3 regions of the Pseudomonas abietaniphila genome follow, and region 1 is predicted to be linked to each of the others. Evidence: predicted binding sites of a transcription regulator. Region 1 holds the regulator's gene; each other region holds the start of a gene.
The links. The regulator FliA, encoded in region 1, starts transcription of late flagellar genes. The targets are predictions, from matches to a motif close to CTAAAGTTTNNNNNNNNNNNGCCGNTAA.
Positions count from the first base shown of each region.

Region 1 (10,334 bases):
AAGCGGCCTGATCCTTTGCGGGATGATTTGCCGATTCCGCCGGATTTGAGGCGGGATTCTTAGGTTTGGTTGGGATCAAGATCAAGATCAGGATCAACAGCGATTCGTCCTAACGGCCGAACTGTTTCGCCTTCGGCGAGTTACTTGAAAAGACACCAAGTAACCAAGTGTCCTGGCTCCTGGCTTGGCCCGACTTCGTCGGGTACCCGCACTCCGACGACGCTCCATGGGCCCGCGCCGAACGGACATCCCTGTCCTGACGGCGCTCTCGCGGCATCCATGCCGCTCGGCCTACTGCGCGTCGTCTGCGTTTGGCCTGCACCCAAGTCGCGTTTTGTGTTGTCTGGTCTGTCGCGTACAAGAGCGACGCGGGCTGGAGCTAACGCTCCTCGCTTTCTTGGTTCGTGCGTCCATCTCCCTCGCTCCACTCTCAACTGTAGGAGCGTGGCTTGTCCCGCGATCTACCGCACAGCGGTAGCAAAATCAGGCGACTCGATGAGGCCTGACACCCCGCACGCACAGGTCTTGCTGCCGGTTCCCGGCAGATAGCGGGACAAGCGCGCTCCTACAATTTGGGGTGCGTTCGGACGTTTGATGATCGAATCAAGAAGCGAAGAGCGTTGGCTCCAGACCAGAAACAGAAACGTCAGGTTGACGCAGTCCCTGTAGGAGCGTGGCTTGTGTCTGGGCCGCATCCGGACGATCTACCGCGCAGCGGTAGCAAAATCAGGCGACTCGATTCTGCCTGACACTCCGCATGCACCGGTCTTGCTGCCGGTTCCCGGCAGATCGCGGGACAAGCCACGCTCCTACAGTTGAGAGTGGAGCAAGGGAGATGGATGCAAGGACCAAGAAAGCGAAGGGCGTTAGCTCCAGCCCGCGTCGCTCTTGTACGCGATAGCCCAGACACCGCAAAACGCGACTTGGGTGCAGGCTGAACGCTTCTGCCGTTAGGCAGAATCAGGCAGTCACCCAAATCTGCCAACCACCCCACAAATCCCATACTGGCACCTTGCTATTTTCAACCCGTTCCAAGAGTTGGACAGGTTTTTGCAATACCTGCGTTACAACGCCTCTGGCGTCAAAAGTTTGATTTAACGCGCAGGTACAGAATCGGTGGATCGCTCTCAGTTAATCTCTAACGCTCGCATTGGACTGGTCGGTCTGGGCCGTGGTCAGTTGGGCGTGCCGTTGCTGTTGCTGGTCATGCTGGCAATGATGATGTTGCCGATGCCGCCGTTCCTGCTGGACGTGTTCTTCACGTTCAACATCGCGCTGTCGATCGTCGTACTGCTCGTCTGCGTGTACGCCCTGCGTCCATTGGACTTCTCGGTGTTCCCCACCATCCTGCTGATCGCAACCCTGTTGCGGCTGGCGCTGAACGTCGCGTCCACCCGCGTCGTCATGCTCCACGGTCAGGACGGTCACGCCGCGGCCGGTAAGGTGATTCAGGCCTTCGGTGAAGTGGTGATCGGCGGTAACTACGTCGTCGGTATCGTGGTCTTCGCGATCCTGATGATCATCAACTTCGTCGTGGTGACCAAGGGTGCCGGTCGTATCTCCGAGGTGAGCGCGCGTTTCACCCTCGATGCGATGCCCGGTAAACAAATGGCGATCGACGCTGACCTCAACGCCGGTCTGATCGATCAACCCGAAGCCAAGCGCCGCCGTCTGGAAGTCGCCCAGGAAGCCGAGTTCTACGGCTCCATGGACGGTGCCAGCAAGTTCGTGCGCGGTGACGCCATCGCCGGCCTGCTGATTCTGTTCATCAACCTCATCGGCGGCATGCTGGTGGGCATCCTTCAGCACAACATGACCTTCGCCGACGCGGGCAAGGTGTATGCCTTGCTGACCATTGGTGACGGTTTGGTGGCGCAATTGCCATCGCTGCTGCTCTCCACCGCCGCTGCGATCATGGTGACCCGTGCGTCCGGCTCGGAAGAAATGGGCAAGCTGGTCGGTCGTCAGATGTTCACCTCGCACAAGGCGCTGGCCGTTTCCGCCGGCATCATGATCGTGATGGGCCTGGTACCGGGCATGCCGCACTTTTCGTTCATCAGCCTGGGGCTGGTGGCGGCGGGTGGTGCGTACCTGCTGTGGAAAAAGCAGAACATGGTCAAGCTGGCGGCGATTCAAGAGGTCAAGCGTCAGCAGGAGCTGCTGCCCGCACCGAACCGCGTGCAGGAATCCAAAGAGCTGGGCTGGGATGACGTGACCCCGATCGACATGATCGGCCTGGAAGTGGGTTATCGCCTGATTCCGCTGGTGGACCGTAACCAGGGTGGTCAGTTGCTGGCGCGGATCAAGGGCGTGCGCAAGAAGCTCTCGCAAGAGCTGGGCTTCCTGATGCCGACCGTTCACATTCGCGACAACCTCGATCTGGCGCCAAGTGCCTATCGCCTGACCCTGATGGGCGTGACGCTGGCCGAGGCCGAGATTTATCCGGACCGTGAGCTCGCGATCAACCCCGGCCAGGTGTTTGGCAGCCTTAACGGCATTAATGCCAAAGACCCGGCGTTCGGGCTGGAAGCGGTGTGGATCGAAATCAGCCAGCGCGCTCAGGCGCAGTCGCTGGGCTATACCGTGGTCGATGCCAGCACTGTAGTGGCAACCCACTTGAACCAGATACTCTATAAACACTCTCATGAGTTGATTGGTCATGAAGAAGTCCAGCAACTGATGACGTTGCTGGCCAAGAGCTCGCCAAAACTGGCCGAGGAGCTGGTCCCAGGCGTGCTGTCTTTGTCCGCGCTGCTCAAGGTGTTGCAGGCGCTTTTGGCCGAGCAGGTGCCGGTGCGCGATATTCGCAGTATTGCCGAAGCCATCGCCAACAATGCTGCGCGGAGTCAAGATACCGCCGCATTGGTGGCGGCCGTCCGGGTCGGTTTGTCCCGCGCAATCGTCCAAAGCATTGTCGGCATTGAGCCGGAGCTGCCTGTTATCACCCTTGAGCCAAGGTTGGAACAGATATTGCTCAATAGTCTGCAGAAGGCGGGACAGGGTCAGGAAGAAGGCGTTCTGCTCGAACCGAGCATGGCTGAGAAACTTCAGCGCTCGTTGATCGAAGCGGCGCAGCGTCAGGAGATGCAGGGTCAGCCGGTTATTTTGTTGGTCGCAGGTCCGGTTCGCGCCATGTTGTCCCGCTTTGGACGTCTGGCAGTACCGAATATGCATGTTTTGGCTTACCAGGAAATTCCTGACAATAAGCAAGTCACCATCGTAGCGACTGTCGGGCCGAACGGCTGAGGTAGTGAGTCATGCAAGTTAAGCGTTTTTTCGCCGCCGATATGCGACAAGCCATGAAACTGGTTCGTGATGAGCTGGGCGCTGAAGCCGCCATCATCGGCAACCGGCGCATCGCCGGTGGCGTGGAACTGACAGCCGCGCTGGACTACAAACTGTCCGCGCTGGCGCCGCGTGTGCCGAACATCGAGCTCGAAGACGAACTGCGCAAGACCCAGTCGCGCATCGTCACCGCTCAGGCTGAGCTGACCCATCGCAGCGAGCTGGACACTGTCGCCAACCGTCAGTTGTTCGCCGGTCTTGCGATGGACGACAACAAGCAGATCGAGCCGACGCTGGACGAACCGTTTCGCCCTTCGATCCATGCGGCCATCGCGGCTGATCGTGCCGAACGCGCTGAGCGTCAATCGGCCGCCGACCCTGCTGTGAGCCAGCGTGCGTACGACTCGATGCGTTCCGAATTGAATGGGCTGCGCGAACTGCTGGAAGTGCAGCTGGGTTCGCTGGCCTGGAATCAGTTGCAAGGCAGCCGTCCGCAACAGGCCAATCTCTGGCGTCGTCTGCAGCGCATCGGCCTGTCCGGTCCGCTGTCCCGCGACTTGCTGGCGATGGTGCCGGAAGGCGGCGATCAGGCGCACACCTGGCGCATGTTGCTGGCGCATCTGGCGCGCATGATCTCGACGCCGGACGTCGAGCCGCTGGAAGAGGGCGGTGTGATCGCCATGGTCGGACCTGCCGGTATGGGCAAGACCACCACGCTGGCAAAACTTGCCGCGCGATATGTGTTGAAATACGGCGCGCAAAACATCGCGCTGGTGAGCATGGACAGCTTCAGGATCGGTGCTCAGGAACAACTCAAGACGCTGGGACGTATTCTCAATGTGCCGGTGACTCACGTCGATCCGGGGCAGTCCCTGGCTCAGGCGCTGGAACCGCTGCTGCGCAAGCGCGTGGTGTTGATCGACACCGCCGGTTTGCAAGCGAGCGACCCGGCCCTGCGTCTGCAACTGGAAAGTCTGGCAGGTCGCGGCATCAAGGCGCGCAACTACCTGGTGCTGGCGACGACCAGCCAGAAGCAGGTGCTGACGGCGGCCTATCACAGTTACAAGCGTTGCGGCCTGGCCGGGTGCATCCTGACCAAGCTGGACGAAACCGCAAGCCTCGGCGAAGTGCTGAGCCTGGCGGTGACTCACGAGTTGCCGGTGGCCTACCTCACGGATGGTCCACGGATACCCGATGATCTGCATCTTCCACGCCGGCACCAGCTCGTGAGCAGGGCTGTCAGCGTGCAGATGCAGGAGGAGCCTAGCGAGGAAGCGATGGCGGATATGTTTGCGGATCTTTATCACAGCACCGGCAAGCGCGCGGGCTAGGTAGGGAAAATGACATTGGAAAATACCTGCATCGATGGTCTGCCAGGCATTGTTCACACAGTGAACGTGCAGCCCGAAATGTGGCTTAGGTCTAAGCAAGACAAGGTAAAAAATTAACATGGGCAGCATGCATCCCGTTCAGGTTATCGCGGTGACCGGTGGCAAAGGTGGCGTAGGCAAGACCAACGTGTCAGTGAACCTCTCGCTGGCCCTGGCCGAGCTGGGACGTCGCGTCATGTTGCTGGACGCCGATCTGGGTCTGGCCAATGTCGACGTATTGTTGGGACTGACCCCGAAACGCACCCTTGCCGATGTCATCGAGGGGCGGTGCGAGCTGCGCGATGTCCTGTTGCAGGGCCCCGGCGGCGTGCGCATCGTGCCTGCGGCATCGGGCACCCAGAGCATGGTTCACCTGACGCCTGCGCAACACGCCGGCCTGATTCAGGCGTTCAGCGATATCGGCGACAACCTGGATGTGCTGGTGATCGACACCGCTGCCGGGATCGGCGAATCGGTGGTCAGCTTCGTACGCGCGGCACAGGAAGTGCTGCTGGTGGTCTGCGACGAGCCGACCTCGATCACTGACGCCTACGCCCTGATCAAGCTGCTCAACCGCGACTACGGCATGAACCGCTTCCGCGTGCTGGCCAACATGGCTCAGAGCCCGCAGGAAGGGCGAAACCTGTTCGCCAAGCTGACCAAGGTCACCGACCGCTTCCTCGACGTGGCGCTGCAGTATGTGGGCGCGGTGCCTTACGACGAGTGCGTGCGCAAGGCTGTGCAGAAGCAGCGTGCGGTGTACGAAGCATTTCCACGTTCCAAATGCGCGCTGGCGTTCAAGGCCATCGCGCAGAAGGTCGATACCTGGCCATTGCCGGCGAACCCGCGTGGCCACCTTGAATTTTTCGTTGAACGTCTGGTTCACCAGACCAGCGCAGGGCCAGTGTCATGACACCGAGCGGGTATCGCATGTACAGCAAATCTTCCAAAGATTCCCAGTATGAGCTGATCGAGCGTTATGCCCCTCTGGTCAAGCGCATCGCTTACCACTTGCTGGCGCGTCTGCCAGCCAGTGTGCAGGTCGAAGACCTGATCCAGGCCGGCATGATCGGTCTGCTAGAGGTATCGACCAAGTACGACTCCACCAAGGGTGCGAGCTTCGAGACGTACGCGGGTATTCGAATCCGCGGCGCGATGCTCGACGAAGTGCGCAAGGGCGACTGGGCACCGCGCTCGGTTCACCGCAATACGCGCATGGTCAGCGACGCGATTCGTGCAATTGAAGCAAAAACCGGCCGTGACGCTAAAGATCACGAGGTTGCTGCCGAACTTCAATTGAGTCTCGACGATTACTACGGGATTTTGAACGACACCTTGGGCAGTCGCCTGTTCAGCTTCGACGACCTTTTGCAGGACGGCGAGCATGAAGGGCTGCACGAGGACGGCGCGAGCCAGTCGCTCGAACCGTCGCGCGATCTGGAAGACGAACGTTTCCAGAGCGCCTTGGCGGACGCCATTGCCAACCTGCCCGAGCGTGAACGCCTGGTGCTGGCGCTGTACTACGACGAAGAGCTGAACCTCAAGGAAATCGGTGAGGTCCTGGGTGTCAGCGAGTCGCGCGTCAGTCAGCTGCACAGTCAGTGCGCTGCGCGGTTGCGGGGTCGGTTGGGCGAGTGGCGCGCGCGTTGACTCATCGAACGCGGGCCGTGGTGTCTGCGTGATGCATGTAAGGCCGGCTGTGCAATAACCGTTGTGTGGGTGAGAAGGGAGACAAGGCAGGAGCCGGTCGGATCAGGGCTTTCAGAGTCCGGTTCCGCTGTGCTCGTCCATTGTCGAGTCGTAAACCCCCTTAATTGTTTTCGCAAAACGGGCCATTGGTTTGTGCCGGTATTGATTGAACGCGCGTCCAGGTGCTGGACGCGTTAAAGACTGCTTGGAGGTCGAATTGGACAAGAACATGAAAATCCTCATCGTTGATGACTTCTCAACGATGCGGCGGATCATAAAAAACCTGTTGCGTGACCTTGGGTTCACCAACACGGCCGAAGCAGATGACGGTACCACCGCATTGCCGATGCTGCAGAGCGGGGCCTTTGATTTCCTGGTGACTGACTGGAACATGCCTGGCATGTCCGGCATCGACTTGCTGCGTCAGGTGCGTGCCGATGAACGCCTGCGTCATCTGCCGGTGTTGATGGTGACTGCCGAGGCCAAGCGCGAGCAGATCATCGAGGCCGCTCAGGCCGGCGTGAACGGCTACGTGGTGAAGCCATTCACCGCACAGGTGCTCAAAGAAAAGATCGAGAAGATATTCGAGCGCGTCAATAGCTGATGTCCGCTGCGAGGGCGCTATGGATTCCAAAGATTCGACAATGGGTGACTTCGAGTCGACCCTGAAGAAACACGCACAGGAACTCGTCGCCAGCCTTGAAAAAGGCAAGTTCGGCGACGCCGTGCAACTTATCCATGAGCTTAATCAGACCCGGGATCGCGGCCTGTATCAGGAAGTTGGCAAGCTCACGCGTGAACTCCACAGTGCGATCGTCAATTTCCAGATTGACCCGCATATGCCGCAAGCCGAAGAAGTGTCCCAGATCACCGATGCCACCGAGCGCCTGTCGTATGTGGTCAGGCTCACGGAAGGTGCGGCCAACCGCACCATGGATCTGGTGGAGCAAAGCACGCCTTTGATGAACGGCCTCAGTGCCGACGCCAAGGCGTTGAGTGCCGATTGGGGGCGCTTCATGCGTCGCGAGATCGGCGCCGAAGAGTTTCGTGATCTGGCCCGCCGCGTCGAAGGTTTTCTGACGCGCAGCGAGAAGGAGACCCATGAGGTCGCCAGCCACCTGAACGACATTCTGCTGGCTCAGGATTATCAGGACCTGACCGGTCAGGTGATCAAGCGCGTCACGCAGTTGGTGACGGAAGTGGAGAGCAATCTGCTCAAGCTCGTGCTGATGGCCAGCCAGGTCGATCGCTTTGCCGGGATCGAGCACGATCAGGAAGTGTTCCGTAAGCAAAAAGAAGAAGAAAAACTTCATTCCAAGGGTGAAGGTCCGCAGATTCATGCCGATAAACGTGAAGACGTCGTATCCGGTCAGGATGATGTAGACGATCTGCTATCCAGCCTTGGCTTCTAACTTCTAGATCCCAGGTTCTATGTGAAAGTGGCTGTGGTGCTGCGCGCGAATGCTTCGACGAAGGTAATGCGCGCAGACCCTCGATGCAGCCTCTGGATCGGTTTGACGGTTAATTTTAGGAGCACCCCCAATGAGCTTCGGCGCCGATGAAGAAATCCTTCAGGATTTTCTGGTAGAGGCCGGCGAGATTCTGGAGCAGTTGTCCGAGCAGTTGGTCGAGCTGGAAAGCCGACCTGACGATGCGGACCTGCTCAATGCAATTTTTCGCGGTTTTCACACTGTAAAAGGGGGCGCCGGCTTCCTCCAGCTCAACGAGCTGGTTGAATGCTGTCACATCGCCGAAAACGTGTTCGACATCCTGCGCAAAGGTGAGCGCCGGGTCGACTCGGAGCTCATGGACGTCGTGCTCGAAGCGCTGGACACCGTCAACAGCATGTTCGGTCAGGTCCGCGAACGTTCGGACATCACACCGGCCACACCTGAGTTGCTCGCCGCGCTGTCGCGTCTGGCAGAGCCTGCGTCGGCTGACGAAGCAGCGGCTGCGCCTGCTCCGGTGGTCGAAGCGGTTGCCGAAGCGCCGTCCGAAGACATAACCGACCAGGAATTTGAACAACTCCTGGATTCGCTGAACGCCGTCAAGGCCCAAGCAGCCGGTGCTGCGGTGTCGGTGCCAGCACCTGACGCGCCTGTGTCGACGCCTGCTCCAGCGGCTGATGCGGCCAGCGACGAAATCACCGACGCTGAATTCGAATCGCTGCTCGATCAACTGCACGGCAAAGGCCAGTTTGCGGCCGATGCCGTGGTGCCTGCGGCCGCTGCCGCACCCGCGGCGCAACCTGCCAGCGATGAAATCACCGATGACGAATTCGAAGCGTTGCTGGATCAACTGCACGGCAAAGGTTCGTTTTCGCCCGACGCCAGCGCCGCTCCTGCTGCTCCAGTGGCGCCTGCTGCTGCGACCGACGCCAAGGCCGCTGCATCGGATGAAATCACGGACAACGAATTTGAAGACCTGCTGGATCAACTGCACGGCAAGGGCAAGTTCGAGCCTGCGGTAGCGGCTTCTGCAGCCACGGCCACTGCGCCGGCCAAGAAAGCCGAGCCTGCGAACGTTGAGCCACCGAAAGCCGAACCGGCCAAGCCGGCTGCTGCGTCTGCCGCTGCCGCACCTGCCAAGGCCGCTCCGGCACCTGCTGCTGCCCCCGCGGCGGCACGGGCACCGGCGCCGGTCGCCGAGAAGGCACCGACCGAGGCCGAAACCACCGTGCGCGTCGACACCGCGCGGCTGGACGAAATCATGAACATGGTCGGCGAACTGGTGCTGGTGCGTAACCGGCTGGTGCGCCTGGGCGCCAACAGTTCGGACGAAGCCATGTCCAAGGCCGTGTCCAACCTGGACGTGGTCACCGCTGACCTGCAGACGGCGGTGATGAAAACCCGCATGCAGCCGATCAAGAAAGTGTTCGGTCGCTTCCCGCGACTGGTTCGCGATCTGGCACGTCAGCTGAAGAAAGAAATCAACCTTGAACTGGTGGGTGAAGAAACCGACCTGGACAAGAACCTGGTCGAGGCACTGGCCGATCCGTTGGTGCACTTGGTGCGCAACGCGGTGGACCATGGCATCGAATCGCCGGAAGAGCGCGAAGCTTCGGGCAAGGCCCGGGGCGGTCGCGTGGTGCTCTCGGCGGAACAGGAAGGCGACCACATCCTGCTGTCGATTTCCGATGACGGCAAAGGCATGGACCCGGCGGTACTGCGCGCAATCGCGGTCAAGCGCGGGGTCATGGACAAGGATGCGGCGGACCGTCTGAGCGACACCGACTGCTACAACCTGATCTTCGCGCCGGGCTTCTCGACCAAGACCGAGATTTCGGATGTGTCGGGCCGTGGCGTGGGCATGGACGTGGTGAAAACCAAGATTGCCCAGCTCAACGGCTCGATCAATATCTACTCGACCAAGGGCCAGGGTTCGAAGATCGTCATCAAGGTGCCGTTGACCCTGGCGATCATGCCGACCCTGATGGTGATGCTGGGCAACCAGGCGTTCGCCTTCCCGCTGGTCAACGTCAACGAGATCTTCCACCTCGACCTGTCGACCACCAACGTCGTCGATGGCCAGGAAGTGGTGATCGTGCGCGACAAGGCACTGCCGCTGTTCTACCTCAAGCGCTGGCTGGTCAGCTCGGCCGCGCACGAGGAACAACGCGAAGGCCACGTGGTGATCCTCTCGGTCGGCACTCAGCGCATCGGCTTCGTCGTCGATCAGCTCGTGGGTCAGGAAGAAGTGGTCATCAAACCGCTGGGCAAGATGTTGCAAGGTACGCCAGGCATGTCGGGCGCCACCATTACCGGTGACGGCCGCATCGCCCTGATTCTCGACGTACCGAGCATGCTCAAGCGTTACGCCGCGCGGCGTATTTGATCCGGCAATGCAATGACCTGTGTGGGAGCGAATTCATTCGCGAAAGATGCATCAGGCGACGCTGCGGCGTCGGCTGAACGGGCCCATCGCGAATGAGTTCGCTCCCACAGGTTTTTTATCCACCCTGGTCATTTCGGTGGGGCAGATGTTGACGAA
Region 1 is NZ_CP155619.1:5,152,538-5,162,871, forward strand. Features, by position in the region: gene flhB (flagellar biosynthesis protein FlhB) at 1-63, shown strand, start outside; gene flhA (flagellar biosynthesis protein FlhA) at 1,117-3,246, shown strand; gene flhF (flagellar biosynthesis protein FlhF) at 3,258-4,616, shown strand; gene fleN (flagellar synthesis regulator FleN) at 4,735-5,568, shown strand; gene fliA (RNA polymerase sigma factor FliA) at 5,565-6,305, shown strand; gene ABDX87_RS22725 (chemotaxis response regulator CheY) at 6,574-6,948, shown strand; gene ABDX87_RS22730 (protein phosphatase CheZ) at 6,968-7,756, shown strand; gene ABDX87_RS22735 (chemotaxis protein CheA) at 7,887-10,178, shown strand.

Region 2 (10,334 bases), 750 kb from region 1:
GAGATGGAAGCAACTGCCCTGCCCTGCCGTCTGGACCAGCTCGACACCCCCACGCAGCTGCCGGACCATGTGCTGCACGGCATCCAGCCCGACACCGCGGCCCGACACTTCGGTGACCTTGTCGCGCATGCTGAAACCGGGCAGGAACAGAAAGCTCAACAACTCTTCCTCGCTCAACTGCGCCGCCGTTTCCTCGGGCGACAACTTGCGGTCGATGATGCTGCGACGCAGGCGTTCAAGGTCGACCCCGGCGCCGTCATCGATCAGTTCGACCACCAGCAGACCCGCCTGATGCGACGCCTTGAGTTTTATCAGCCCCTCCGCCGGCTTGCCGCTGGCGAGCCGTTGCTCGGGTGATTCGATGCCGTGATCGACCGCGTTGCGCAGCAGATGCGTCAACGGGGCCTCGAGTTTTTCCAGCACATCGCGATCGACCTGGGTCTTCTCGCCCTCAATTTCCAGGCGCACCTGCTTGCCCAGAGAGCGTCCGAGGTCGCGAACCATCCGCGCCTGCCCGACCAGAACGTCGGCAAACGGACGCATGCGACAGGCCAACGCGGTGTCGTACAGCAACTGGGCACGCTGGGTCGCCTGCCAGCCGAACTCGTCCAGATCGGACGTCTGCTGAATCAACAAGTGCTGCGCTTCGCTCAACAGGCGCCGGGCTTCTTCCAGCATCTTTTGCGCGTCCGGATCGACGTTGGCATCGAGCAGGGCTTCCAGGTTGTCGAGCGCCCGACTGGCACCGCTTTGCGACCGTTTGACCCGCTGCATGGCGGTCAGGTATGGCTTCAGCCGTTGCGTTTCAACCAGCGACTTGCTCGACAGGTCGAGTAGGTTATTCAAGCGCTCGGCCGTCACGCGCAGCACACGCTCGCCGCCCTCGGCAACCCGGCGCTCTTTACGGCGCCCGGGCTTCGACGGCGCGGGATCGTCTTCGCTTTCAGCAGCGGTGGAGGACGTTGAAGGCACGGGCAGTAACAGATCGGCGGGCAGCGGTTGCGCCGACAGCGGCGCGCTCAACGCCACAGGACCCAGCGCAGACTGGACGGATTCCACCAGCGACTGAGCGTTGGCCAGCAGCAGGTCGTCCATTGACGGCGTCGCGCTCGGCGCTAGGATCGCGTGTCGCGCACCGGGTTTGATCAGGTCAGTCATCAGCGCGACATAACCGTCGACATCGCTTTGTCCAACGCTGCTTGCGCCTGGCGTGGCAATGCGCATGAGCATGTCGGTGCCCATCAGCAGCGCGTCAATGTGCTCGGGCTTGAGATGCAGACGGCCTTCCTGCGCCTCGACCAGACAATCTTCCATGACGTGGGAGACGCTGACGCCTGCATTGACCCCGACGATCCGTGCCGCGCCCTTGAGCGAATGCGCGGCGCGCATGCAGGCTTCCAGCTGATCCGCCTGTGTGGGGTTGCGCTCAAGCGCCAGTAAGCCTGCGCTCAGGACTTGGGTCTGGGCTTCGGCTTCCAGGGTAAACAGTTCGAACAACGAAGCGTCGCGCATCTGATCGGGCGTCATGTCAGGCTCCGGTTCACTGCCGACAACAGGTGTTCTTCATCCAGCAACCGCAGGCTGCGATTTTTCCACTGCACCACGCCTCGGGTGAATCGGGCATTGCTGTTCTGCGCGGGCGCCGACGCCGAATCCAGAAGCCGCACCTCGATGGCGTGAATCCCGTCCACTTCATCGACCGGCACCACCACCGGTCCGCCCTCGGCCGAGACGATCAACATGCGCGGCATGATGCGCGCCGACGTCGAGGGCGCCAGGGAGGTGTCCAGCCCGAGCAGCTCGACGAACGACAGACACGCCACCAGCGCGCCTCGCACGTTGGCAACGCCCAGCAGCGCGCGCGAGCGTTGATGCGGGAGCGAGTGAATGGTCTGCACCGGGGAGACCTCGACCAGGCAGCGTGTCGGCAGGCCCAGCCACTCTTCTCCCAGACGAAACACCACCAGGGAGCGGGTCTTGACGTCGCTGGCCAGGTCCTCGCCATGCATCGACACGCGGTGCTCCTGAGCTAACGCATAGCGGTCGAGCAATCGGGTCGCCGCTGCCGAATACACCGAACAGTTGCGGCAATGAATGTGCTCCACCAGTAACGGGCAGGAGCGGTCGCCATGAATGCCGATCCGGTTCCAGCAATCGTCGATGGCCTGAGCGTCGTGGCTCACCAGTTCACTGTGTACGCCGGTCATCGATTACGTCCTTCTTTGTTCACGCCACGCGCTGCGCGCTCCTGCAAGCGGCGAGCGCCCGCCAGGTCGCCCTGGGCCGCCAGCAACGCCGCCAACTGCGCCAATGTTTCAGGGTGCTGAGGCTCGAGGTACAACGCCTTGCGGTAAAACCCCTGAGCGCCCGCCACGTCGCCTCCCACTTCGCTGAGCAGCCCGAGCCAGTAGAACACTCGCGCCACCGGCTCATAGCGCTTGAGGTATTGCTCGCACGCCGCTTTGGCCTCGGCACTCTTGCCTTCGTTGGCAAGACGCCTGATGTCGTCCAGCAACGTCGCGGCTTCGCCCACGATGGCCGACGGCGGGATCGTCGCGCGGGATACCGGCGGAACCGGTGCAAACGGGCGTACGCTATTTCTGGCACGTGCCGAGATCGGCGGTATCGACGTTGCGAGGCGAGACGGCTCGACGGGCAGCGGCGTCGAAACCGACGGCGCGGTCACGACGGCGAGCTGATCGGGCAACGGGTCAGCGCGGTGTCGAAAGGCGAAGGACTGGGCGATGCCGATCGACGCCATGCCCATGCGGCCGAGCAGGCTGCCTTCCGCAGGGCCGATGAACAGCACGCCGTCATCGCGCGTCATGCGCTTGAGCGCTTCGAAACCGCGCTTCTGGGTGTCGACGTCGAAATAGATCAGCAGGTTGCGACAGAACACGAAATCGTAGGCCGACTGCGCGACGAGCAAGGTCGGATCGAGCAGGTTCCCGGCTTGAAAACTGACGCGCTCGCGAACCCGATCCTCGACGCGATACCCCTCATCGACCTGACTGAAATAACGCTCGCGAAAACCGAGGTCACTGCCGCGAAAGGAATTTTTGCCATACACGCCTTGGCGCGCGCGTTGCAGCGACAACGGACTGATATCGACCGCTTCGACCTTGAACTGCTGCGGTTGCAGACCGGCATCGAACAACGCCATGGCAATCGAATAAGGTTCTTCACCCGTCGAGCATGGCAGGCTGAGGATACGCAGCGGACGCACACCGCCCAGCTGCGCCAGACGCGCAGCGGCCAGTTTGCCCAGCGTGCCGAAAGACTCGGGGTAACGAAAAAACCAGGTTTCGGGCACGATCACCGCTTCGATCAGCGCTTGCTGCTCGTCTGCCGAGCTCTGAAGCAGTTGCCAATAGGCGTCGTGGTCCACGGCCTTGGCACTCATGCAGCGCTGGCGCACCGCTCGCTCGATGATGGCCTCGCCAACGGACGCCACGTCCAGCCCGATGCGGGTCTTGAGGAAGGCAAAGAAACGCGCGTCTTCGCTCATGGCGTCGCCTCGAACGCTTCAAGACTTAAAGGCTGCGCCGGAAACAGCAGTTCACGCACGGAATCGTTCAGCAAATCCTGCACGCGAATCCATTGCAACAGACCCAGCGCATCTTCGCGCACCGGGCCAAGGTACGGCGCCTGCCGGTTGTCCAGGCCGTATTCCTTGAACTCGTCTGGCGCGCAGCGCAGGGTGTCGGTCGCCTGTTCCAGAATAAGCCCCAGCCACTGCGGCGCGCGTTCGGCGCTGACGCGGTAGTTCACCAGCACCAGACGGGTGCTGGTGCGTGGCTGGGCGGGCTCACCGAAGGTCAAGGCACTCAGGTCGATGACCGGCACCACCACGCCACGGTGAGCGAACACACCGGCAACCCAGTGCGGCGCCTGAGCGATGGGTTTGAGCACCAGCCGAGGCAGCACCTCGGCGACTTCCGTCGCTTCCAGCGCATACCGTTCCTGCCCGATGCGAAACAGCAGGAACAGCTTGTTCTTCGGCAACACCACCGTGCTGCGTTTGGCTGAGTGCTCGATCATGGTCCCGACTCAGACCTTGAAGCGCGAAACGCCGCTGCGCAGTCCCACCGCTACCTGGCTCAGTTCGTCGATGGCGAAACTGGCCTGGCGCAGGGACTCCACGGTCTGGCTGCTGGCATCACCCAACTGCACCAGCGCCTGATTGATCTGCTCGGCACCGGTCGCTTGCGCCTGCATGCCTTCGTTGACCATCAACACCCGAGGCGCCAGCGCCTGCACCTGGTGGATGATCTGCGAAAGCTGCTCGCCGACCTGGGTCACTTCAAACATGCCCCGGCGCACTTCTTCGGAGAACTTGTCCATGCCCATGACGCCCGCCGACACCGCCGACTGGATCTCGCGCACCATCTGTTCGATGTCGTAGGTCGCCACGGCCGTCTGGTCGGCAAGACGACGCACTTCGGTCGCAACCACGGCGAAACCACGGCCGTACTCGCCGGCTTTCTCAGCCTCGATGGCGGCGTTGAGGGACAGCAGGTTGGTCTGGTCGGCCACCTTGACGATGGTCACCACCACCTGATTGATGTTGCCGGCTTTCTCGTTGAGGATCGCCAGCTTGGAGTTGACCAGATCGGCCGCGCCCATCACCGAATGCATGGTGTCTTCCATGCGCGCCAGCCCTTGCTGCCCGGAACCTGCAAGGATCGAGGCCTGGTCCGCTGCGGAGGTGACCTCTGTCATGGTCCGGACCAGGTCGCGAGACGTGGCGGCGATTTCACGGGAGGTCGCGCCGATCTCGGTGGTGGTCGCGGCGGTTTCCGTAGCGGTCGCCTGCTGCTGTTTCGATGTGGCGGCGATCTCGGTGACCGATGTGGTGACCTGCACGGACGAGCGCTGCGCCTGGGACACCAGTGCGGCCAGTTCGGTAACCATGTCGTTGAAGCCGGTCTGCACGGAACCGAATTCGTCGTTGCGGTCCAGCTTCAGACGGCTGCTCAGGTCGCCGGTGCGCATGGTGTCGAGAATACGCACGATGCGGTTCATCGGCGCCAGGATCGTGCGCATCAGCAGCAGACCGCAGGTACCTGCCGCCAGAATCGCCACGATCAGCGAAATACCCAGCGTCACTTTCGCCGTGAGAACAGCCGATTCAATGTTGCTTGTGGCCTGATCGGCGACCGCCTTGTTGGCAACGATCAGGTCATTGAGTTGTTTGCGGCCTTGCAACCAGACCGGATTGACCTGCCCGTAGAACTCGGTACGGGCCGAGGCGTAATCGCCGTTCTGATAAGCCTTGATGACGTCGTTCAACAGGCGGGAATAGGTTTCGCGCTGTTTCTCGAAGACGTTGAAATTATTACGATCGGTATCGTCGAAGATGGTCTTCTTGTAGCCGTCGATCTGGGTTTGAAGCCGGGTTTCGAAGTCGGCGTATTGGTCCTGCTCGGCACGGGTCAGCTCGCGCGCCTTGCCTTCGCCAATCAATTCCAGGGTACGGATATAGCTTTCACCCCAGGCACTGCGCACCAGCGTGCTGAAGTAAACGCCCGGCAACGCATCGTCGCTCACCGCTTCTTCACTGCTCTGGATCGACAAGAGTCGGGTGTAAGACACGACAACCATCAGCAGCATGATGGCGATGATTACAGCGAAGCTCGCCAAAATACGTTGACGCAACGTCCAGTTCTTCACAGTCAGCCCTCAAGAGTTCAACACCGGCAAAAACCGGGTTCAAGAAGCGGACCGCAGACGGCCCGAAGCGAGCGGAGTATAGCCTAGTGACCTACCAATTAACCGGGCTGTTTCCGACATAGATAACGCGATAACGCACAGATATAGAAGAAATATCTGACACGTTATCGGCATGTGGAGGGATTGCTTGATGGCAGGAACGTGGCGGACTGGCGGATGACTGGACCACCCGCAAACCTGTGGGATAGCCGGGATGACCGGACCAACCGCGAACCTGTGGGATGGCCGGGATGACCGGATCACCCGCGAACCTGTGGGAGACGTCGGAGGTTACGACGGCAGCGAACGCGTTGGTTCAGTTGTAGATGGGTTGCCTGACACTACGCTTTCGCTGCCGTCGTAACCTCCGACGTCTCCTACAGGAATCCAATCCCTGTCACTGCTGGGATTGGCGCACCTGGTTTTCCAGCTCCTGCTTGAGCCCCGGCTCAATCTTCAACTGTTTGGCGAGCTCATCCAGATACGCGCGCTCCATGAAGTGCTCTTCATCGACCATCATCACGCTGGCCAGGTACATCTCGGCTGCGATTTCCGGGGTGCGCGCGGACCGGGCGACGTCGGTCGGGTCCAGCGGCTTGTTCAGCTCGACGTGCAGCCACTGCTGCAAGTCCCTGTCGCCGGTCAGGCGAGTGAATTCACCTTCGATCAACTGCCGTTCGTTTGCGTCAACGTGACCATCGGCCTTGGCCGCCGCCACCAGCGCTCGCAAGATGGCCTCGCTGTGTTGCTCGACCTGAGCCGGAGGCACCCGGTCAACCGTCTGCGGCTCGGCCTGTTCCGCGGTGCCCTGATTAGCCTGCCAGTTCCCATAGGCCTTGTAAGCCAGGACACCTATTGCGGCCAGACCGCCGTAGGTCAGCGCCTTGCCGCCGATCTTGCGCGCGCTTTTGTTGCCCAACAGCAACCCCATCGCCCCGGCTGCCAGTGCGCCGCCCCCCGCGCCCGACAAAAACCCGCCGAGGTTGCCGCCGCCCACTTTGCCCAGCAGATCGTTGAGCCCGCCTTGAGCGCCCTTCCCCTGCACGCCGTTACCGTGCGAGCCGGATTGCGCCGACCCGCCTGACGCGTTCTTCAGCAGGTCCTGACCGGATTTCAACAGTTGATCGAGCAAGCCACGGGTGTTCATAAAAAAGCTCCTGAAAACGGAAGAAACGATTCGACCCGCAGGGTAAGACGAAGTCGGCAATTCGGACTTTCAGGTGTGCTTCTGAATGTTGCTGCGCAAATACAGGTCGCTGGCGGCCCTTCAGGAAAAACGATATACAGTCGTTCAATTCTAAAAAGCCAAGCGGACGGGTGTTCTCATGATGACGCTGCGCCAGATCCGTCACTTCATTGCAGTCGCGGAAACCGGATCGATCTCGGCGGCCGCCCAAGCGGTATTCATCTCGCAATCGACGCTGACGCTGGCCATTCAGCAGTTGGAAGAAGAGATCGGGGTCAGCCTGTTTAGCCGCCACGCCAAGGGCATGACCCTGACCCACCAAGGCCATCAGTTCCTGCGTCAGGCCCACCTGATCCTCGCCACTGTCGAAAATGCCAAGCGCAGCCTGCAACAAGGCGCCGACCAGGTGGCCGGGCAGTTGATCATCGGCGTGACGAGCCTGGTCGCCGGTTACTACCTCGCCGACCTGCTGACCCGTTTCCAGCGTGCTTATCCCAATGTCGACATCCGGGTGATGGAGGACGAGCGGCCGTACATCGAACACCTGCTGGTCAGCGGCGAGATCGACGTCGGTGTCTTGATCCTGTCGAACCTGGAAGATCGACATGCGCTGCAAACCGAGGTCCTGACTCACTCGCCCCACCGCCTGTGGCTGCCGGCGCAACATCCATTGCTGGAGCACGACAGCATCAACCTGGCCGACGTCGCACGTGAGCCGCTGATTCAACTCAACGTCGATGAAATGGGCACCAATGCCCAGCGGGTCTGGTCCCGCGCCGGGCTGCAACCCAAGGTCACGTTGCGCACAGCTTCGACCGAAGCCGTCCGCAGCCTGGTGGCCGCCGGCCTGGGCGTGTCGATCCAGCCAGACATGACGTATCGACCGTGGTCGCTGGAAGGCGACATCATCGAAGCACGCCCGATAGCAGACCTGACTCAGACCTTGGATGTAGGTCTTGCATGGCGGCGAGGCACCGCGCGTCCCTCTTTAGTCGATCCGTTTCTCAGCGTGGCCCGAGAACAACCGCACCCGGGACGCAGGCCATCTATTTAATCGAACGCTGCGTTCAGTATTTAGAATTTGTCGAGCCCTGGAAGCCGCACTAGGCTCTGAGGCTTGGGAACGGAGTTGTTTCAGGGTTTTACGGATCACTGCGGTCTGGATCTGTAGGAGCGAATTCATTCGCGAGACGTCAGTACAGCCAATAGAAACAGGTCGATCGAAACATCTTTCGCGAATGAATTCGCTCCCACAGTGATCCATCGTTGCTGCCCGACAACGGCGGCAGGTTGGACACAAGCCACGAATAACAAAGCATCGACACAAGGAAGCTCGAACAATGGCTGGCGCAGCAACCCCGCACACAGCACCCCCTCAACTGTTCACCTCATTGCTGATCGACGGTGAACTGGTCGCGGGTCAGGGGGTTGTCGAACCGATTCTGAACCCCGCCACCGGCGAGGTATTGACCCACATTGCCGAAGCCAGCACCGAGCAGGTCGAGACCGCCATTCTGGCGGCCAACCGTGCCTTTACCGGCTGGTCGCGCACCACCCCGCAACAACGCTCCAACATTCTGCTGAGCATCGCCGACGCCATTGAAAAAAACGCTGACCATCTGGCGCAACTGGAAGCGCTGAACTGCGGCAAACCCCTGCACCTCGCGCGTCAGGATGACCTGACCGCCACCGTCGATGTGTTCCGCTTCTTTGCCGGCGCCGTCCGTTGCCAGACAGGCCAGCTGTCCGGCGAATACGTGCCGGGCTACACCAGCATGGTTCGCCGTGACCCGATTGGCGTCGTTGCATCGATTGCACCGTGGAACTACCCGATCATGATGGCCGCCTGGAAGATTGCGCCGGCGCTGGCGGCGGGCAACACGCTGGTGTTCAAACCCTCGGAGCACACGCCACTGTCGGTGTTGGCGTTGGCGCCGGTCTTCTCCCGTTTGCTGCCAAACGGTGTGATCAATATCGTCTGCGGCGGCGGTGAAGGCGTCGGCAGTCACCTGGTCAGCCACCCGAAAGTGCGCATGGTCTCGCTGACCGGCGATATCGTCACCGGCCAGAAAATCCTTCAGGCCGCGGCAAAAACCCTTAAACGAACCCACCTCGAACTGGGCGGCAAGGCGCCAGTGATCGTCTGCAACGACGCCGACATTGCTGCGGTCGTCGAAGGCGTGCGCACCTACGGCTATTACAACGCGGGCCAGGACTGCACGGCCGCGTGCCGCATCTACGCTCAGGCCGGCATTCACGACAGGTTGGTCGCCGAGCTCGGCGCTGCGGTCAGCAGCCTGCGATTCGCCGGCAAGCGCGATGCCGACAACGAGATCGGGCCGCTGATCAGTGTGCGTCAGCGTGACCGGGTCGCCAGCTTCGTCGAGCGTGCGCTGAGTCAGCCTCATATCGAGCGCATCACCGGGGCGGCTGTGCATTCCGGTCCCGGATTTTTCTACCAGCCGACCTTGCTTGCAGGCTGCAAGCAAGGCGACGAAATCGTCCAGCGTGAAGTGTTCGGCCCGGTGGTGACGGTCACCCGCTTCGACGAATTGTCTCAGGCCGTGGACTGGGCAAACGATTCCGAATACGGACTGGCCTCGTCGATCTGGACGCAAAACCTCGACAAGGCCATGCAAGTCGCCGGGCGTTTGCAGTACGGCTGCACCTGGATCAACAGCCATTTCATGCTGGTCAGCGAAATGCCCCATGGCGGCCTGAAACGTTCGGGCTACGGGAAAGACCTGTCGAGCGATTCGCTTCAGGACTACAGCGTTGTCAGACACATCATGGCCCGCCACGGCAGCGATCTGGCGTGAACAGGAGATGCAACATCGGCTTCAACTAACACCGCTACGCTAATAAGAGCTTGAAACAAGCACGCTGCACCGAGTCACCGTTCGAAACTGCCCCGACCATAATTTGAAAAAGAGGGAACCCCCATGTCAGTGCAAAAGACCGCGCTCCTCAGCGCTGTAATCACCGCGTTGTTCGCCAGCGGCACCTTGCAGGCCGCTGAAACACTCAAGGCTGTCGGCAACGGCGAAGGCCAGCTGGATATCGTGGCGTGGCCGGGTTACATCGAACGGGGCGAAAGCGACAAGGCCTATGACTGGGTCACAGGCTTCGAACAGGAGACCGGGTGCAAGGTCAACGTCAAGACGGCGGCGACCTCCGACGAGATGGTCAGCCTGATGACCAAGGGCGGTTATGACCTGGTGACGGCATCGGGGGATGCGTCGCTGCGTCTGGTGGCCGGCAAGCGTGTGCAGCCGATCAACACCGACCTGATTCCCAACTGGAAAACCCTCGACCCGCGCCTGAAAGACGGCCCGTGGTACACCGTCAACAAGCAGACCTACGGCACGCCCTATCAGTGGGGCCCGAACGTGCTGATGTACAACACCAACGTGTTCAAGACCCCGCCCGTGAGCTG
Region 2 is NZ_CP155619.1:4,398,863-4,409,196, reverse strand. Features, by position in the region: gene ABDX87_RS19450 (hybrid sensor histidine kinase/response regulator) at 1-1,527, opposite strand, end outside; gene ABDX87_RS19445 (chemotaxis protein CheW) at 1,524-2,207, opposite strand; gene ABDX87_RS19440 (CheR family methyltransferase) at 2,204-3,508, opposite strand; gene ABDX87_RS19435 (chemotaxis protein CheW) at 3,505-4,041, opposite strand; gene ABDX87_RS19430 (methyl-accepting chemotaxis protein) at 4,051-5,673, opposite strand; gene ABDX87_RS19425 (tellurite resistance TerB family protein) at 6,110-6,859, opposite strand; gene ABDX87_RS19420 (LysR family transcriptional regulator) at 7,038-7,952, shown strand; gene ABDX87_RS19415 (gamma-aminobutyraldehyde dehydrogenase) at 8,239-9,717, shown strand; gene ydcS (putative ABC transporter substrate-binding protein YdcS) at 9,841-10,334, shown strand, end outside.
Region 2: a site for FliA is predicted at 5,838-5,865, ahead of ABDX87_RS19430 (methyl-accepting chemotaxis protein). Genes of this name have one in related genera too.

Region 3 (10,334 bases), 1.4 Mb from region 1:
TTTGCGGATGCGCAAGTTGCGCGCCTGATCCATGCCCGCGGTCCATTCAAAGTTGACGGCGCCGGGGATGTGTCCACCTTTGGCCGCCACTACTTTCTCCCCCGAATACTCGGTCGGACCGCGCGCATCCCAGACCGCGAGATCAGCGGCGCCCAATCGGCTTTGCAGGTATTCACGGGTGGCGGTGGGTTCGTCGTGGAGCGTCAGCGGGACGGGACCGCCAACCGGTGCCGGTACGTCGGTGGACAATGGCAGGCCTTCGGCTTGCCAAGACAGCAGGCCGCCGTCCAGATAGTGATATTTCGAATGCCCGATCACGTCCAGCAGCCAGATGAAACGACCAGCCCAACCGCCGCCTTCGTCGTCGTAGACCACGTAGACCGCATCAGGGTTGTGCCCCAACTCACCGAACAGGGCTTCCAGCTGTGCCTTGGTCGGCAGCAGGCCCGGAGCTGGAGGTTGACCCAGTTGCGTAAGCTTGGGGTCAACGAACCGTGCGCCCGGAATGTGACCGGCCTCATAACGAGGTGCGCTGGTCAGATCAACCAGAATCAGGTCTGAAGCGCCGAGGCGTGCCTGCAGTTCTGCGGGCTCGATCACCAGCGGCAAGCTTGAGAAGGCAGACATGTGAGTCTCCAGATCACGAAAAAGAGGCGAATTGTAGCTCAGCCGTCAGGCATTGCGATGGCTAAAGGTCGTCAGCGCTTTCTCTATGCATTGGCCTGTTTTACCAAAGGCCTGGACGGTGACTTCCGAGAACGGACCGCCGCCCTGGTCTGCAACGATCAGCATCACCACGCGGCCATTGCTCGCCAGTGAACGAATCAGCAGGTTTTCCCCCGTGAACAGGTTGCGCAGTTGAGGTGGCAGCAGGGCCGAGAATTGAGCGTTGTTGGCAGGTGTCAGGCGCAACTGCGTCGCTTGGGCCAGTAATCGCTGCAGCACGGTGCTGTCTTTATAAGGAATCAGCAGGGCCGCTGCGGATTTATCCACCCCCGCGATCTGGTGCACGCGCAAGCTGTCGCTTTTGCGGTCGATCATTAGCAGCACTGCACGCTGCATGCCCGAGGCCAGCAAGGCATCACGTGCGCAGGTGGTCAGGTGCATGGCGTTGGTGAATGCGCTCGGCTCCCTGAGCAGGTCGCCGCAGTGCTTGCGCCAGAGCTGCAACGCCTCGGCGGAAGGGGGCGGCGCGGGTAGCAAGCCTTTATGCACCCGGCGCGCGTCCCATGGCCAGAGCAAGGCTTCGGCCGGATGCCAGACGCCCGGCGCCGCGTGTTGGCGCGCACTGGCCGCGGCATTCTGGTGCACCTGCTGCTGCAACTCCATCAAGGGTTGTTGCCGGTAAAGGCTTGTCAGCAACTGCCAGCGCAGGTTGTGTGGCGTGTCCCAGGCCTGTTGCGCCGATAACGCCAGACCGTTTGCCAGCAGGATGGTGTTGGCGGGTTGGTTGAGCCAGCGCTGCAACGGCAAATCGGCGTCCAGGGATTGCTGCTGTTTAAGGGGATCTTCGTTTTCGTGAGCAATGCGCAACACTTTCACCAGGTTGCGCTGTTCGCGGATCAGCAACTGATAGCCCTGTGTCACCCAGATCGGCAGTCGCCAGTGCTCGGCCAGCGCCTGGCACAGGCAAAGCAGACGAACGCCAAACAAGGACTTTTCGACACTCCGCGCCGACTCTCCTTTATGAATGACACGCAGCTCCCACTCTTCCAGCAGTTTGGGGTGGGCCAGCGCCATCGGCCACAACGGCGCGAGAAACAGCAGGCTGCCCAGGTGAATGTCCTGCCAGAGACGCGCCAGCTGGTTGGCGAACAAACCATAGGCCTGTTGGGTGGCGTGCTGGCTGATCATTTGAAGCTGGCGCAGCGCGACAGGGATGTCCTGCAATGCGACGCTGGGCAGGCGAGTGAGCAGGGTGGCCGTTCGGGCCAGTCCCAGTCGGTTCAGTGCGACCTCAAGACTTTCGGCCGGCTCAGCCAGGTCACTGCCGTGGACATTGGCCTCGCGCAGCACGCTCAGCACCAGCGCAGGGCTGTCTTGCATCAATTCGGCGATGTCCCGAAGCGAGCGGCGGCTGTCATTCAGCGCCGCGTTGACCTTCGCATGCGCGATTGCCGGGACAGGCAAGGCAATGCTGTCCAGTTGTTTGACCCAGGTGTCGAGTGTCTGCGGAACGGGGAGCGATGAGGCTTTATCTGATTGCATTCACAAGGCCCATACGGCTGGGAGGTTTTGATCGGCGTCGAATGATGGCATCATGCTGGCCTTTGCGCGGGTATGCCCGAGCCAGACGCCAGACAGGATTTTCACGTGATTTGACTATAGTCTGGCGCACTCATGCCGATAAGTAGAACAAGAGTTTTGAACGCTTCTCGCACAATGACCATGAACCCGACTCAGTAAGTATTCTTTATCTATGGCAAAAATCATCGGCATCATCGTCGTTTTCGCGAGCGTCCTCGGCGGCTACGTACTTTCCCACGGTCAGATCGCTGCGTTGATCCAGCCTTTCGAGGTCCTGATCATCGGCGGTGCTGCGTTCGGCGCATTTTTGCAGGCGAACCCGGGCTACATGACCATGCACGTCATCAAGAAATCCTTGAAGATGTTCAGTTCGCGTTTCACTCACGCCTTTTACCTTGAGGTGTTGGGCCTGATCTACGAGATCCTCAACAAGAGCCGTCGTGAAGGCATGATGGCGATTGAAGGCGATATCGAAGAGCCGGAAAACAGCCCGATCTTCGCCAAGTACCCGAGCATCCTCAAAGACACCAAGATGATCGCGTTCATTTGCGACTACTTGCGCATCATGTCGTCCGGCAACATGGCCCCTCACGAGCTGGAAGGCCTGTTCGACATGGAGCTGTTGAGCATGAAGGAAGAGCTGGAGCACCCGTCCCATGCGGTGACCGGCGTGGCCGACGGTATGCCCGGTTTCGGTATCGTCGCGGCGGTACTCGGTATCGTGGTGACCATGGCGTCCCTGGGTTCCGGTGACAAGGCTGCGATCGGGATGCACGTCGGTGCAGCGCTCGTGGGTACCTTCTTCGGTATTCTTGCGGCTTACGGTTTCTTCGGCCCGCTGGCCACCTCCCTGGCGCACGACGCCAAGGAAGAAATGAACGTGTTCGAAGCCATCAAGGCCTCGCTCGTGGCTTCGGCTTCGGGCGTGCCGCCTTCACTGGCGGTCGAGTTCGGTCGCAAGGTTCTGTATCCGGCGCACCGCCCCAGCTTCAGCGAGCTGGAACAAGCTGTCCGCGGTCGTTGATCCATGGAAAATAATCAGCCAATCATAGTCAAGCGCATCAAGCGCTTTGGCGGAGGGCACCACGGCGGCGCCTGGAAAATCGCGTTTGCCGACTTCGCGACGGCAATGATGGCGTTCTTCCTCGTGCTGTGGCTGATGTCCTCGGCCACGCCTGAGCAGTTGATCGCCATTGCCGGTTACTTCAAGGACCCGGTCGGTTTTTCCGACAGCGGCTCGCCTTACGTCATCGACCTGGGCGGTTCGCCCGAGATGTCGCCTGACCAGACGCTCAACCCTGAGGTGAAGAGCACGCCCGCGCCGGACAAAGTGCCTGTCGATGCCGACAAGCAGGATGCCGCCGCTGAGCAGGTCGAGCAGGAACGCTTGGAAATGCTGCTGCAGGAGCTCCAGACCAAGATCAACGAGAACCCGCAACTGGCCAAATTCAAGGATCAGATTCTGTTCGAGATCACCCAGGACGGCCTCCGCATCCAGATCATGGACGCCGAGAACCGGCCAATGTTCGACATCGGCAGCGCACGTCTGAAGCCTTATTTCGAAGACATCCTGCTGGCCATGGCTGACACCATCAAGGCTGTGCCGAACAAGGTCAGCATCAGCGGTCATACCGACGCGACGCCGTATGTCGGTAACAATGGCTTCGGTAACTGGGAGCTGTCGGCCAACCGCGCCAACGCGGCTCGCCGGGCATTGACCGCCGGAGGATACCCGGATGCGCAGGTTGCACGTGTCGTGGGCTATGCCTCGTCGTCGCTGTACGACAAGGAGCACCCTGAAAATCCGATCAACCGCCGTATCGACATCGTCGTGCTGACCAAAAAGGCTCAGGCACGCATCGAAGACGCTCAGAACGCCGGTGAGGCGCCGAGAACGGACGCTGCACCTGCGCCGACGTCGCCGACCGCCCCGGCCGGCAAGCCCGGCGCATCGACCGCCACGCCAGCGGTCGATCCACAGGCTTACGCCCAGCCCCATGAGATCCGGCAGAAGCTGAACATCTTCGATCAAGGGCAACTGAAGTTCGACGAGACCAAGAACTGACCGTGAGACCGTGGTCGTCCGGGCGGGTCTCTCGCGAATGAATTCGCTCCCACAGTGGGAATGCATTTTTCCTGTGGGAGCGAATTCATTCGCGATGGCCGCACTGCGGAGATAACCAGTGCACACAAAAACGCCGCGATGATCGCGGCGTTTTTGTGTGCACGGACTGTGGGGTTTTCCGACCAAGCGCGTCAGCGTGCAGGAGTGGGCTTGCTCGCGACGCGTCAAGTCAGGCGTCGCGATGGAGTCTGATGGACCGCCACCGCGGGCAAGCGCGCTCCTACACGTTGGCGGCGATCAGTAACTGTTACCCGTCAAGCTCGCAATGATCGACCGGTAGCTGTTCATCCGCTGTTGCTGCACGCGGCCGTCTTCAAGGCCCTTGAGCAGCGCACAACCCGGTTCGCGGTCATGTTTGCAGTCGCGGAAGCGGCATCGGCCGAGCAGGTCGTTGAATTCGATGAAGCCCGCTTCGACGTCTGCACGACTCACGTGACCCAGGCCGAATTCGCGAATCCCCGGTGAGTCGATCAGATCGCCACCGCGCGGGAAGTGGAACAGGCGGGCGGTGGTCGTGGTGTGCGTGCCCTGACCGGAATACTCCGACAACGGTCCGACACGGGTGCCGACTTCGGGCAGCAGGCTGTTCACCAGCGAGGATTTACCCACGCCGGATTGCCCGACGAAGACGCTGATGTGGCCGTCCAGTTGGTCCTGCAGGTTCTGCATGCCGTTTCCGTGGTGGGCCGAGACCTCCAGCACCGGATAACCGAGCGTGCGATAGACCTCCAGCAAAGCGTTCAGCGCCGGGGCGTTCTGATCGTCGATGAGGTCGAACTTGTTCAGCAGCAATAGCGGACGAATGCCTGCGTGTTCGGCGGCCACCAGGTAACGGTCGATCAAATTGGCGTGAGGCTCGGGCATGGGCGCGAACACGATGACGATCAGGTCCACGTTCGACGCGACCGGCTTGAGCTGGCCACGGGAGTCTGGACGGCACAGTTCGGTCGTGCGGGGCAGTTGCGCGACGATCACGCCGATACCTTGATTCCCCGCTCGCCAGACGACCTTGTCGCCTGTGACCAGGGTGGGCAGGTTGGCGCGCAAGTGGCAACGGAACACCTGACCGCTCAGTTCTCCTTCCTGCGCTTCGACTTCCACCTGTACGCCGAAATGCGCGATCACAAGTCCCGTTTGCTCCGGGCCCAGATCGCCGCCTTCCAGGGTTTCCAAGGCTTGCGATTCTCGTTTGGCGGCACGCGCGGCGCGCTCGCCCTGAATCTTTTCGATGCGCCAGTTCTGGCGACGGTTGAGTTGGCGTTTGGCCATGGGTGCTCAGTGTTCCATTGGATAAAGCAGCTGAAGGTTAAAGCGGGGGGAGTTTAGCATGCCCGCCTGAGCTAAACTGCGCGCCTAAGTTGAGGAGCCAACATATGCAGAGCAAGCAGAACCTGATCTGGATCGACCTGGAAATGACCGGTCTGGACCCCGATAACGACGTCATCATCGAAATGGCGACCATCATCACCGACAGCGAGCTCAATACGCTGGCCGAGGGGCCGGTCATCGCCGTGCATCAGAGCGATGAGCTGTTGGCCGGTATGGACGAGTGGAACACCCGTCAGCACGGCGGTTCGGGCCTGACCCAGCGCGTGCGCGAGAGCAAGATCTCCACGGCTGAGGCGGAAGCCATGACGTTGGAGTTCATCAAGCAATGGGTGCCTGAGCGCAGCTCGCCCATCTGCGGCAACAGCATCTGCCAGGATCGCCGCTTCCTTTATAAGCGCATGCCGACGCTGGAAAACTACTTCCACTACCGCAATCTGGACGTCTCCACGCTCAAGGAGCTGGCCGCGCGCTGGTCGCCTGAGCTGAAATTCAAAAAAGGCAGTACGCACCTGGCGCTGGACGACATCCGCGAATCCATCGCCGAGCTGCGTTTTTACCGCGAGCACTTCATCAAGGTCTAAAGCGTTGAGTGAAGAGGGCTTGATGAAGCGCCCTCTTTTGGTGCTCCGGCCCAGTGGTTAGACTGCGCTCCTTTTTCGCAGGGACTGCCGCCATGTTGTTGATGCTCTATCTGATCGCCATCACTGCCGAGGCCATGACAGGCGCGCTGTCTGCCGGGCGTCGCGGCATGGACTGGTTTGGCGTGGTGCTGATTGCCTGCATCACGGCGCTCGGTGGCGGTTCGGTACGCGACGTCCTGTTGGGGCACTACCCGCTGACGTGGGTCAAACACCCTGAATACCTGATACTCACCAGCGTCGCAGCGTTGGTGACGATTTTTATCGCCCCGCTGATGCGGCACCTGCGCTCACTGTTTCTGGTGCTCGACGCCCTCGGGCTGGTCGCCTTCACGGTCATCGGCTGCATGACGGCGCTGGACATGGGATTGAGCATGATGGTCGCAGCGGTCAGTGGCGTGATCACCGGGGTGTTCGGCGGGATTTTGCGGGACATCTTCTGCAACGACATCCCGCTGATCTTCCGTCGCGAGCTTTACGCCAGTGTGTCGTTCGCCGCGGCGTGGTGCTTTCTGCTGTGTCAGTGGGCGGGATTGCCGATTGAACAGGGCACACTGATCACGGTGTTCGGCGGTTTGCTGCTGCGCTTGCTGGCAATCAAATATCGCTGGGAAATGCCCAAGTTCGTTTACAAGGATGGGCATTGAGGCTCGTTGGCTTTTTAAATGGCTTGGCGCTAATCAGATGATCGCGCTTCTCATCTCATGCTGGCGCAACGCCCATTCCACATGCTCACGCACCATCTCCGAGGGATGATCGAGTCTTGCCTTCAAGGCTTCGATTACCGGAATGCTCGACGGCGCATTGCCCAGGCCTACTGCCAGATTCCTCAACCAGCGTTCATAACCGGCACGGCGCAGCGGTGAGCCTTCGGTGTTGCTCAAAAAGGTCGTTTCATCCCACAAAAACAACGTCGCCAGTTCGGCGTTATCAAGGCCGTGGCGTGGTTTGAAGTCGTTCTGGTCAGTCGGGCGGGCAAATCGGTTCCACGGGCAGACGATCTGACAATCGTCGCAGCCGAACACCCGGTTGCCGATCATCGAGCGTAGCGCTTCGGGAATAGCAGTCTTCAGCTCGATGGTCAGGTAAGAGATGCATTTGCGCGCATCCAGCACATAGGGGCCTGCAAATGCATTGGTCGGGCAGATCTCCAGGCACGCGGTACAGCGCCCGCAGTGCTCGGTCGCGTGAGGTTCGTCTACCGGCAGCGGCAGATCGACGAACAGTTCGCTGAGGAAAAAATAGCTGCCCGCCTTACGGTTGAGCACCAGCGTATTCTTGCCGATCCAGCCCAATCCGGCCTGCTCGGCAATGGCTTTTTCAAGGACCGGCGCGCTGTCGACAAAGGCTCGGAAACCGAATGGCCCGATGGCCTGCTGGACGCGCTCTGCCAGTTGTTGCACGCGTTTGCGGATCAGCTTGTGGTAGTCGCGGCCCAGCGCATAACGCGACACGTAGGCTTTCTCGGGTTCGGCCAGCCGTTGGGCCATGTGTGTGTCGCCGGGCAGATAGTCCATGCGCAACGACACAACACGTAACGTTCCCGGCACCAATTCATCCGGATGCGAACGTTTGCTGCCATGGGCTGCCATATAGTCCATCTCGCCGTGATAACCGGCTTCGAGCCAGCGCTCCAGATGCTGCTCATGCTCCGCCAGATCCAATCCCGAGATGCCGACTTGCTGGAACCCGAGCTCGCGCCCCCAGTCCTTGATCGATTGGGCAAGCTCGTTCAACCCCGCAGCCGTCATGGGCACAGAGTGTTTGGATGGATCTACTGTAATCGCGGACATTGCAAAGAGGACACCGGGGCGCAGGTGCGTATAATTCTGCCAGACATCGGAGCTCAAAGACGCATGTTGCACACCAAACCCCCATTACCCGACGCGCTGTATAGCGCCGCGCAAGTGCGTGACCTCGACGCACGCCTGATTGCAGCGGGCACGCCTGGCTTCGATTTGATGCAGCGCGCGGCTCATGCCGCGTGGCGAGCGTTGCGTCGGCGCTGGCCTGAAGCACGGCAACTGACCGTGCTGGCGGGGCGCGGCAATAATGCGGGCGACGGCTATCTGATCGCTGCGCTGGCGCAGCGTGCGGGGTGGCAGGTCTCGGTACTCGCCGTGGGCGACGCTTCTGCCCTGAGCGGCGATGCAGCGTCTGCCTGCAAAGAAGCCCAAAGCGCGGGCGTCAATGTGCTTCCATGGGAGCAGCAACCGCTGGTCGGCATCGTTGTCGATGCGTTGCTGGGCACCGGCCTCAACGGCGATGTCCGTGAACCCTATGCCAGCGCCATTCAGTGCATCAACGACAGCGGCCTGCCGGTGATGGCCGTCGATATCCCTTCGGGCCTGTGCGCGAACACCGGACGCACCCTGGGGCTGGCCGTTCGTGCTGACCTCACGGTGACATTCATAGGCCTGAAGATTGGCCTGTTCACCGGCGACGCCCCCGATCGGGTCGGTGAACTGGTGTTCGACGACCTTCAGGCCGATGCCGCGATCGTGGCCCAGACCCCGGTCAGCATTAAACGCCTGGATACATTCAATCTGCCCAGGCTGGCACCTCGCCCGCGCACGGCCCATAAAGGCATGTTTGGCCGAGTGTTGGTGGTTGGCGGCGACCTGGGGTTCGGAGGCGCAGCGCTCTTGTCCACCGAGAGCACGCTGCGTTGCGGCGCGGGAATGGTGACGTTGGCGACGCGCCCTGAGCATATTTCGGCGGCCCTGACACGTTTTCCCGAAGTCATGAGCGCGGGCATTCATTCGGCTAATCAGTTGATGGGGTTGATCGAACCCGCCAGCGTTCTGGTGGTTGGACCGGGTCTTGGGCAGCACAGCTGGGGGCGCAGTTTGCTGTCTGCCGTCGCCAACGCTGATCGCCCGCAAGTCTGGGACGCCGATGCATTGAATCAACTTGCCGCCGGTTTCGTGAGCCTGCCAAAAGGTTGCGTGATCACGCCGCATCCCGGGGAGGCTGCCCGTCTGCTGGGTGTCAGCACGCAGGAGATTCAGGCCGATCGCCCCGCGTCTGCCTTGGCGCTCGCCAAAAAGTACAACGCCGTCTGCGTACTCAAAGGCAGCGGCAGCCTGATTGCCAGTCCAGAGAAGCATCTGGCGCTGGCCGATCACGGGCATCCAGCAATGGCGACTGGCGGGTTGGGTGATGTACTGGCCGGAGTGATCGGCGCCCTGATAGCGCAAAAGATGCCCGCGTTCGATGCCGCCTGCCTTGGGGTGTGGCTGCACGCACTGGCCGGAGAAAAATGCGGAGCAAGCGGCCGGGGAATGGCTGCCGCTGATCTGATTCCTGTTATTCGTCAGCTTCTGGAGGAGCAACAACCGTGTCTGAGTTAACCCTGCATCTGGTGGGTGAAGAAGCCATGACGAACTTTGGCGCACGGATTGCCCAAGTCACTGAAAGTAATGGGATTATTTTTCTAGAGGGCGATCTGGGGGCGGGCAAGACGACGCTGTCGCGCGGGATCATACGCGGCCTGGGCCACGTCGGTGCGGTCAAAAGCCCGACATTTACCCTTGTAGAACCTTACGAAATTGGGAGGAATCGCGCGTATCACTTTGATCTCTACCGACTTGTTGATCCAGAAGAGCTAGAATTCCTCGGCATACGCGATTACTTCGAAGGGGACGCGCTTTGCCTGATCGAGTGGCCCAATCTTGGTGCAGGCTTTTTGCCAAAGCCTGACCTGATCATTACCATTAGGCCCCACGCGGAAGGTCGAGCGCTGAATCTGAGCCCGAAAAGCTCGCGCGGCGAGCAGTGGTGTGCCGCTTTGGCTTTGGAATTCAAATAGATATGGGGTTAGGTATGCGCATGCGCGCGCTGGTTACTGTGGTAGGACTGCTGCTGGCGACATTGGCTGTCGACGCGTTGGCCGCTACACAGGTACGAAGTGTCCGCTTATGGCGTGCTCCGGATAACACCCGGCTGGTCTTCGACCTGTCTGGCCCGGTGCAGCACAGCGTCTTCACCCTGCA
Region 3 is NZ_CP155619.1:3,725,312-3,735,645, forward strand. Features, by position in the region: gene rhdA (thiosulfate sulfurtransferase) at 1-627, opposite strand, end outside; gene ABDX87_RS16485 (HDOD domain-containing protein) at 673-2,208, opposite strand; gene motA (flagellar motor stator protein MotA) at 2,420-3,271, shown strand; gene motB (flagellar motor protein MotB) at 3,275-4,312, shown strand; gene rsgA (small ribosomal subunit biogenesis GTPase RsgA) at 4,610-5,641, opposite strand; gene orn (oligoribonuclease) at 5,746-6,282, shown strand; gene ABDX87_RS16510 (trimeric intracellular cation channel family protein) at 6,375-6,986, shown strand; gene queG (tRNA epoxyqueuosine(34) reductase QueG) at 7,020-8,090, opposite strand; gene ABDX87_RS16520 (NAD(P)H-hydrate dehydratase) at 8,196-9,692, shown strand; gene tsaE (tRNA (adenosine(37)-N6)-threonylcarbamoyltransferase complex ATPase subunit type 1 TsaE) at 9,680-10,150, shown strand; gene ABDX87_RS16530 (N-acetylmuramoyl-L-alanine amidase) at 10,153-10,334, shown strand, end outside.
Region 3: a site for FliA is predicted at 2,323-2,350, ahead of motA (flagellar motor stator protein MotA). Genes of this name have one in related genera too.